2 linked regions of the Roseobacter denitrificans OCh 114 genome follow. The protein of the gene in region 2 interacts with the protein of the main gene of each other region in a pairwise test. Links are inferred from orthologs where the notes say so. Each region holds a gene or a part of one and is shown on either strand. Other genes may lie near its edges.

What was found. Proteins that work in one complex are often made in the same cells at the same time.
Region 1: the proteins of uvrB (region 2) and uvrA interact in binary tests that used the Escherichia coli proteins (3 or more experiments, as listed by UniProt). The link is inferred for Roseobacter denitrificans OCh 114 from one-to-one orthologs.

The regions. Positions count from the first base shown.
Region 1 is NC_008209.1:2,867,183-2,871,419, reverse strand. The notes cover bases 270-3,705. They hold uvrA (excinuclease ABC subunit UvrA), read left to right. Parts: upstream 270-646; coding sequence 647-3,505; downstream 3,506-3,705. Other genes in these bases: RD1_RS13770 (VPLPA-CTERM sorting domain-containing protein), read right to left, coding at 270-285. Outside these bases: more of RD1_RS13770, read right to left, coding at 1-269; RD1_RS21165 (hypothetical protein), read right to left, coding at 3,707-3,850; mmsB (3-hydroxyisobutyrate dehydrogenase), read right to left, coding at 4,022-4,237. UniProt on the Escherichia coli protein: The UvrABC repair system catalyzes the recognition and processing of DNA lesions. UvrA is an ATPase and a DNA-binding protein. A damage recognition complex composed of 2 UvrA and 2 UvrB subunits scans DNA for abnormalities.
Region 2 is NC_008209.1:1,214,105-1,217,810, forward strand. Bases 318-3,222 are described here. They hold uvrB (excinuclease ABC subunit UvrB), read right to left. Parts: upstream 2,917-3,222; coding sequence 718-2,916; downstream 318-717. Other genes in these bases: RD1_RS05780 (T4SS efffector SepA family protein), read left to right, coding at 318-721; RD1_RS05790 (ETC complex I subunit), read left to right, coding at 3,199-3,222. Outside these bases: more of RD1_RS05780, read left to right, coding at 164-317; more of RD1_RS05790, read left to right, coding at 3,223-3,510. UniProt on the Escherichia coli protein: The UvrABC repair system catalyzes the recognition and processing of DNA lesions. A damage recognition complex composed of 2 UvrA and 2 UvrB subunits scans DNA for abnormalities.

The DNA.
Region 1 (4,237 bases), 1.7 Mb from region 2 along the record:
AATCACCAGCGCTCCGCCGAGGCCCAGCGAATAGAAGTCGTTATCGCCGTTGATGGGCGTGCCATCGTCCGAAACCTCGATGTTGCCGAGGTTCGAGCGGGACGCGTCACCGCAGATCGCCGTCAGACCGGACAAATCGCCGGCCGTGATGGCTGAATTGGTGTTGCCATACAACGCGCTCGTGCCGCCACAAGAGGATTGGACGCCAACAACGGCTGCGAATGCAGACCCGGCGGTCAAAATGGTTGCGGTTGCGGCGCTCAGCGCCAGAAGTTTCAGTTTCATACTATTTCCTCGTACTCGTGAAAGACAGAAAAACAAAAGCGCCTGACTGTCAAAGCCTGCCGATGCGTAAAACTATATTTACCATTTGGAAAGCACTTTCGCGGTGTTAACCACGTTTTCCGGGTGTTTTCCCGTGGCAGTTGCGATCATCCCGTTAACGTTCTGTTCACGGGTGTAAATTCCGCGTCTTTACGGTCTTGCGCGATTCCCTTGGTGACATCGGCAACGGCAAACACGCACCGGGCACTTTGAACGCAACCGATCCAAGCGCATTACGGCTTGTTCCTCATTCGTTCTCTTTTTTTGATTGGCGAAGCGGCGTCAAACGCCTATGTCGTTTAGTAGGAAATGGGGGCTCATGATGGCTGAATTGAAAAACATCGAAGTGCGCGGGGCGCGTGAGCATAATCTCAAGAACATCGACGTGGATATTCCGCGCGACCAACTGGTTGTTATCACGGGTCTTTCAGGGTCAGGAAAATCGTCGCTCGCCTTTGATACGGTCTATGCCGAAGGGCAGCGCCGCTATGTCGAATCGCTGTCCGCCTACGCGCGCCAATTCCTCGATATGATGCAGAAACCGGATGTGGATCACATCTCCGGCCTCAGCCCTGCGATTTCCATCGAACAGAAGACCACGTCGAAGAACCCGCGCTCGACCGTGGGCACCGTCACCGAAATCTATGACTATATGCGCCTGCTGTTCGCGCGCGTCGGCACGCCCTACAGCCCCGCGACGGGTAAACCGATTGAAGCGCAGCAGGTGCAGGACATGGTGGACCGTGTGATGACCATGGAGGAGGGGACGCGCGCCTATCTGCTGGCCCCGATCATCCGGGACCGCAAGGGCGAATACCGCAAAGAGTTTCTGGAACTGCGCAAGCAGGGATTTCAGCGGGTCAAGGTGGATGGCGCGTTTTACGAATTGGACGAACCGCCAACGCTGGACAAGAAATTCCGCCATGACATTGATGTGGTGGTGGATCGGATCGTGGTGCGCGAGGGTTTGGAAACGCGGCTTGCCGACAGCCTGCGCACCGCACTTGACCTTGCCGATGGTATCGCAATCCTTGAAACGGCCCCCGCCGAAGGCGAGCCGGAACGCACGACGTTTTCGGAGAAATTTGCCTGTCCGGTCAGCGGCTTCACCATTCCCGAAATCGAGCCGCGGCTGTTTTCGTTCAACGCGCCTTTCGGGGCCTGTCCGGACTGTGACGGGTTGGGGGTCGAGCTGTTTTTTGACGAGCGGCTCGTGGTGCCCGATCAGAACCTCAAGATTGCCGATGGGGCCCTCGCGCCCTGGCGCAAGGGCAAGTCGCCCTACTTCTTGCAAACCATCGAGGCGATTGCGAAACACTATCAGTTCAAACAGTCGACCAAGTGGAAGGATCTGCCGAACAAGGTGCAGCAGGTATTCCTCTATGGCTCGGGCGAGGAGGAGATCCAGTTCCGCTACGACGAAGGGGGCCGGGTCTATCAGGTCACGCGCGTGTTTGAAGGCGTCATTCCGAATATGGAACGGCGCTACCGCGAGACAGACAGCAACTGGATTCGCGAAGAGTTCGAGCGCTATCAGAACAACCGGCCTTGCGGGGCCTGCGGTGGTTTCCGTCTGCGCCCCGAAGCCCTGGCTGTCAAGATCGCCGGGTTGCACGCTGGTGAAGTGGTCCAGATGTCGATCCGGGATGCTTTTGAGTGGTGCGAGACTGTGCCGGACCATCTGACGGCGCAGAAGAACGAAATCGCGCGCGCGATCCTGAAGGAAATCCGCGAACGTCTGGGATTTCTGAACAATGTGGGGCTTGAGTATCTGACGCTGAGCCGCAATGCGGGCACGCTGTCGGGCGGCGAAAGCCAGCGCATCCGTCTGGCCAGCCAGATAGGCTCCGGCCTGACCGGTGTTCTTTACGTTCTGGATGAGCCGTCAATTGGCCTGCATCAGCGCGACAATGATCGCCTGCTGTTGACCCTCAAGAATCTGCGGGATCAAGGCAATACCGTCATCGTGGTGGAGCATGACGAGGAAGCGATCCGCGAGGCGGATTACGTCTTTGACCTTGGTCCGGGGGCGGGCGTGCATGGTGGAACGGTTGTCAGCCACGGCACACCGGCGCGCGTTGCGGCGGATGAAAATTCGATCACCGGGCAGTACCTGATGGGGACGCGTGAAATCGCCGTTCCGACGACGCGGCGCAAGGGCAACAAGAAAAAGCTGCAGGTGGTCAAAGCGACGGGCAACAACCTGAAAAATGTCACGGTGGATTATCCGCTGGGCAAATTCGTCTGTGTGACGGGCGTGTCGGGCGGCGGGAAATCGACGCTGACGATTGAGACGCTGTTCAAAACGGCCTCCATGCGGCTGAACGGGGCGCGCCAGACGCCAGCGCCTTGCGAGACGATCAAGGGGCTGGAACATCTGGACAAGGTCATCGACATTGATCAACGCCCCATTGGGCGCACGCCGCGTTCGAATCCGGCGACCTATACCGGTGCCTTCACACCGATCCGCGACTGGTTTGCCGGGCTGCCCGAGGCAAAAACCCGGGGCTACAAACCCGGACGGTTCAGTTTCAACGTCAAGGGCGGGCGCTGCGAGGCCTGTCAGGGCGACGGCGTGATCAAGATCGAGATGCATTTCCTGCCCGACGTCTATGTGGAGTGCGAAACCTGCAAGGGCAAACGCTACAACCGCGAAACACTTGAGGTCACGTTCAAGGGCAAGAGCATTGCGGATGTTCTTGATATGACGGTGGAAGACGCGCAGGAATTCTTCAAGGCGGTGCCGTCCATCCGCGAGAAGATGGATGCGTTGATGCGCGTGGGCCTAGGCTATATCAAGGTTGGCCAACAGGCGACGACCCTGTCGGGGGGCGAGGCGCAACGCGTCAAGCTTTCCAAGGAACTCAGCAAGCGCTCAACCGGGCGCACGCTTTACATTCTGGATGAACCCACCACCGGATTGCATTTCGAAGATGTGCGCAAGCTGTTGGATGTATTGCATGAATTGGTCGATCAGGGCAATTCGGTGATCGTGATCGAGCATAATCTCGACGTGGTCAAAACCGCCGACCACATCATCGACATCGGACCGGAAGGTGGCGACGGGGGGGGCGAGGTCGTGGCGACCGGCACGCCTGAACAGGTCGCCGAGGCGCCGGGCAGTTACACCGGGAAATACCTCAAACCGATGCTGGCACAGAAGAAAGTGGCCGCCGAATAAGTGTTTGAACAGGGCGGTGGCGCTGCGCGCTCACAGCCCTGCGCTGGTTTCAAATGTACCGGTTGGATCGTTGTGGCAAATGCGACCGGATCATCCGTGAGGTCCTGCGGCTTTCACAGAACGGCGCGCCACAGGCCTGTGGCGGTCGCCATCGGACCGCCAAAGATAAGAACGGTTACGGGAGGACCGGCCCTGATGTCGTCAGTCCAATGCGACGCCGATCAAGACAAGCACGGCGAAACCGCCAAGCGCAAAAACCCATGCAGGCGCGGTCAGTGTCACGTCAGATCTGAGGCGCTGCGCGAGGGTTCTGACATTCACTTCGGTTGTTTCTTGCTGTTCCATGATTGCTCCCATTGTTTATTTTCGTGCCTTTGACATGGGGACCACCACGGCCATTGCAAGATGTGCAACATCGGTTTTCGCCTTAATGGCTTGTTTCTGCCTGTTGGGCCGTCGTTGCCCCTCGGGGTTCGAAGCCCGGCGAGGAACGGGGGCGCATGCCATCACCCGATGTCATTCTGTGCGCGAGCGCTGCGTGAAGCGTGGCAGCATGGCGGAGAAATCCTTGCCGCGCCCGTCTTCCTCCTCGACAAAGGCGCGATAGAGCGCGAGTGCGCGCGCGCCCATCGGGGTATCCGCATCCACCGCCTCAGCCGCCTGTTGCGACAGGCCGAGGTCCTTGAGCATCAACTCAGCGGCGAAACCGGGGGTGTAATCATTGTCGGCCGG
Region 2 (3,706 bases):
CATAAAATCCGTGTGGTTTCCGTCGGTGTGTAGCACCAAAAACTAGACAATCTGCGCGCATTTATTTGAGTTAATTCGAAGGCGCGTTCTGTGAGTTTAGGTATTTTCAAGTTGACGGTTTAGGGAAATATGGATATATGAAAATATGAAAGGAAAATATGAAATGCAGAACATTGAAGTATATGCACGTGATTTTCAGCGACTGCAGGCCTTTGCGACGCCGCTAGTAGACAGTGCGGCCACCGCTTTTGCTAAGGTTTTGGATATTGCAGAAGCCGCAGAAGCCGCAAAGGACTCACGGAGTAGCCGGACTGAGGTTGAATTAGCAACGCGGATGGGTAAGCACTTTGGTCCACATGAGGTTCCTCCGTTGCGTCACACAAAAGTTTTGGAAGGTTCATTTGCAGGCCGCGAAATCGAAAAGCCGACTTGGGACGCTTTGGTTAAAGCATCTTTACATGCGCTTTGGAACGAACACGGCGAATTCAGGGCTGTCAAGAATTGTTCCGGTGCAAATATCGTAGAAGGCGTGAAGAGTGATGAGGGTTACAAATTTTTGCCAGAACTGAACTTATCCTACCAAGGCGTTTCGTCTGACGATGCGATTGAGATAGCAATTCGATCAGCACGTTCGTTGAAACAAAGTTTGCAGATCGACTTTGTTTGGAGGGACAAGAAAGGCGCATACCTTCCAGGAGAGCGTGCGAGGATCAAAATTTAACGCCCCCGCTTCCGCTTCACCCCGCCGCGCATGCCGCCGCGGCCCAGTGTGCTGCGGCCTGAGGCTTTGGCGCTGTCTTCCACGGCTTTTTCCACTGCATACTGACGCGCCATGGGGTCGTCGGCGATGGCGAGGTCGACGGCTTCGAGGCGTTTGACTTCGTCGCGCAACCTTGCGGCCTCTTCGAATTCGAGGTTCTCGGCGGCCTTGCGCATATCCGTGCGCAGCCCGTCCAGCACCGCCTGCAGGTTGCCGCCCGCCATCTGCTTGTCGATCTTGGCGGTGACGCGGGATTGGTCCGTGTCGCCTTTGTAAAGCCCGGCGAGGATATCCTCGACGTTCTTTTTCACCGTTGTCGGGGTGATGCCGTGTTTTTCGTTATAGGCGATCTGTTTGGCGCGGCGGCGGTTGGTTTCCTCGATCGCGCGTTCCATCGAGCCGGTAATGCGGTCGGCGTACATGATCACGCGCCCTTCGGCATTGCGCGCGGCGCGCCCCGTGGTCTGGATCAGTGAGGTTTCAGAGCGCAGGAAGCCTTCCTTATCCGCATCCAGAATCGCCACCAGCCCACATTCGGGGATGTCCAAACCTTCGCGCAGCAGGTTGATCCCGATCAGCACGTCAAAGGCACCCAGCCGCAGATCGCGCAGGATTTCAATGCGTTCCAGCGTGTCGATATCGCTGTGCATGTAGCGCACGCGGATGCCCTGTTCGTGCATGTATTCGGTGAGGTCCTCGGCCATGCGTTTGGTGAGCGTCGTGACCAGTGTGCGGAAGCCATCGGCGGCCACCTTGCGTACTTCATCCAGCAGATCGTCCACCTGCATCTCGACCGGGCGGATTTCGATTTCCGGGTCGATCAGGCCGGTGGGGCGGATGATCTGTTCGGTAAACACACCGCCTGTCTGGTCCATTTCCCAGGCGGCGGGCGTGGCGGAAACAAAGACCGATTGCGGGCGCATGGCGTCCCATTCCTCGAACTTGAGGGGGCGGTTGTCCATGCAGGAAGGCAGGCGGAACCCGTGTTCGGCCAGCGTGAATTTGCGCCGGTAGTCGCCTTTGTACATGCCGCCGATCTGCGGCACGGAGACGTGGCTCTCATCGGCAAAGACGATGGCGTTGTCGGGGATGAATTCAAAGAGCGTGGGGGGCGGCTCCCCCGGTGCGCGACCGGTCAGATAGCGCGAATAGTTCTCGATCCCGTTGCACACGCCCGTGGCTTCCAGCATCTCAAGGTCGAAGTTCGTGCGCTGCTCCAGCCGCTGCGCTTCGAGCAGTTTGCCATCGCCCACGAGTTGATCGAGCCGGGTGCGCAGCTCTTTCTTGATGCTGATGATTGCCTGCTGCATCGTGGGTTTCGGCGTCACGTAGTGGCTGTTGGCATAAACGCGGATTTGCTCGAATGTGTTGGTTTTCTCACCGGTCAGCGGGTCGAATTCGGTGATAGATTCCAGTTCTTCGCCGAAAAAAGACAACTTCCAGGCGCGGTCTTCAAGGTGGGCGGGAAAGATTTCGAGGCTGTCGCCGCGCACCCGGAAAGACCCACGCTGAAAGGACTGATCGTTGCGGCGGTATTGCTGCGCCACCAGATCCGCCATCACCTGTCGCTGGTCATACATCCGCCCGGTCTTGAGGTCCTGCGTCATGGCGCCGTAGGTTTCCACCGATCCGATGCCATAGATGCAGGACACCGAGGCCACGATGATCACGTCGTCGCGTTCAAGCAGGGCGCGTGTCGCGGAGTGGCGCATGCGGTCGATCTGTTCGTTGATCTGGCTCTCTTTCTCGATGTAGGTATCCGAGCGCGCCACATAGGCTTCGGGCTGATAGTAGTCGTAGAAGCTGACGAAATACTCCACCGCGTTATCGGGAAAGAACCCTTTGAACTCGCCATAGAGCTGGGCAGCGAGGGTTTTGTTGGGGGCCAGAATGATCGCGGGGCGTTGCGTTTCCTCGATCACCTTGGCCATGGTAAAGGTCTTGCCCGTGCCGGTCGCCCCCAGAAGCACTTGGTCGCGTTCCCCGCTCAGCACACCGGCAGCGAGTTCCTTGATGGCGGTGGGCTGGTCACCTGCGGGTTCGAAGTCGGTCGCCAGCTTGAAGCGCTTGCCACCCTCCAGTTTCTCGCGGGCGCGCACGTCGGGTGCAGCGTTGGCCAGAACGGCCTCGGTGGTGTCGGAATGTGCGTAGGGCATGCGGTTCTCTCTTTCCCTGCCAAGATGCGCTTATCTGCGCCATGATCAAGGCCAGTGCCTGTGCTTGCTGACATGTTTTGGCAGGAAAGCAAACGGGACGGCGGGGGCGCGTCGGGGCCCCGTCGCGCAACGGCCCGTTGTCAGGCCGGGCGCGACCGTCGGATTTTCTGGGGCCCTTGCGCTACGCCTTTGAGTTAAATTAGCCGGGATGCGCGTATTTGGCGTCTTGCTCTTGAGGGGAAAATTGCCGATATACATGCATGATTTTTGAGGAGTGGCACGATGCGCGCGCGAATTTATCAACCTGCCCGAACCGCAATGTCATCCGGCTTGGCGAAAACGCATAAATGGATACTGGAGTTCGCGCCTCAGTCCTCGCGCGAGGTTGATCCGTTGATGGGGTGGACATCGTCTAGCGATATGCAGTCGCAGGTCAGGCTGCGCTTTGACTCCAAGGAAGCCGCGGTGGAATATGCGCGCGAGAATGGCATCGACGCCGATGTGCAGGAGCCAAAGAAGCGCCGCCCGAACATTCGTCCCGGTGGATACGGCGAGAATTTCGCAACGGGACGCCGTGGGGCGTGGACACATTAAAGCGTCATGCGGAAAACTTGAGTAACGTAACGACGCCTGAAATCAAGGACTTCAGCGCGTGATATTTCAGGTATTTCGTCAGACGCTCACGTACCTTGTAAAGCACTCGAAAACCCGGCGGACGACGTGTTGTCGGGTCGCTCCGATCCGTGGCGTGGCTGTGGAATCATTTGAACAAGCGCTCGGTAACTTTCGT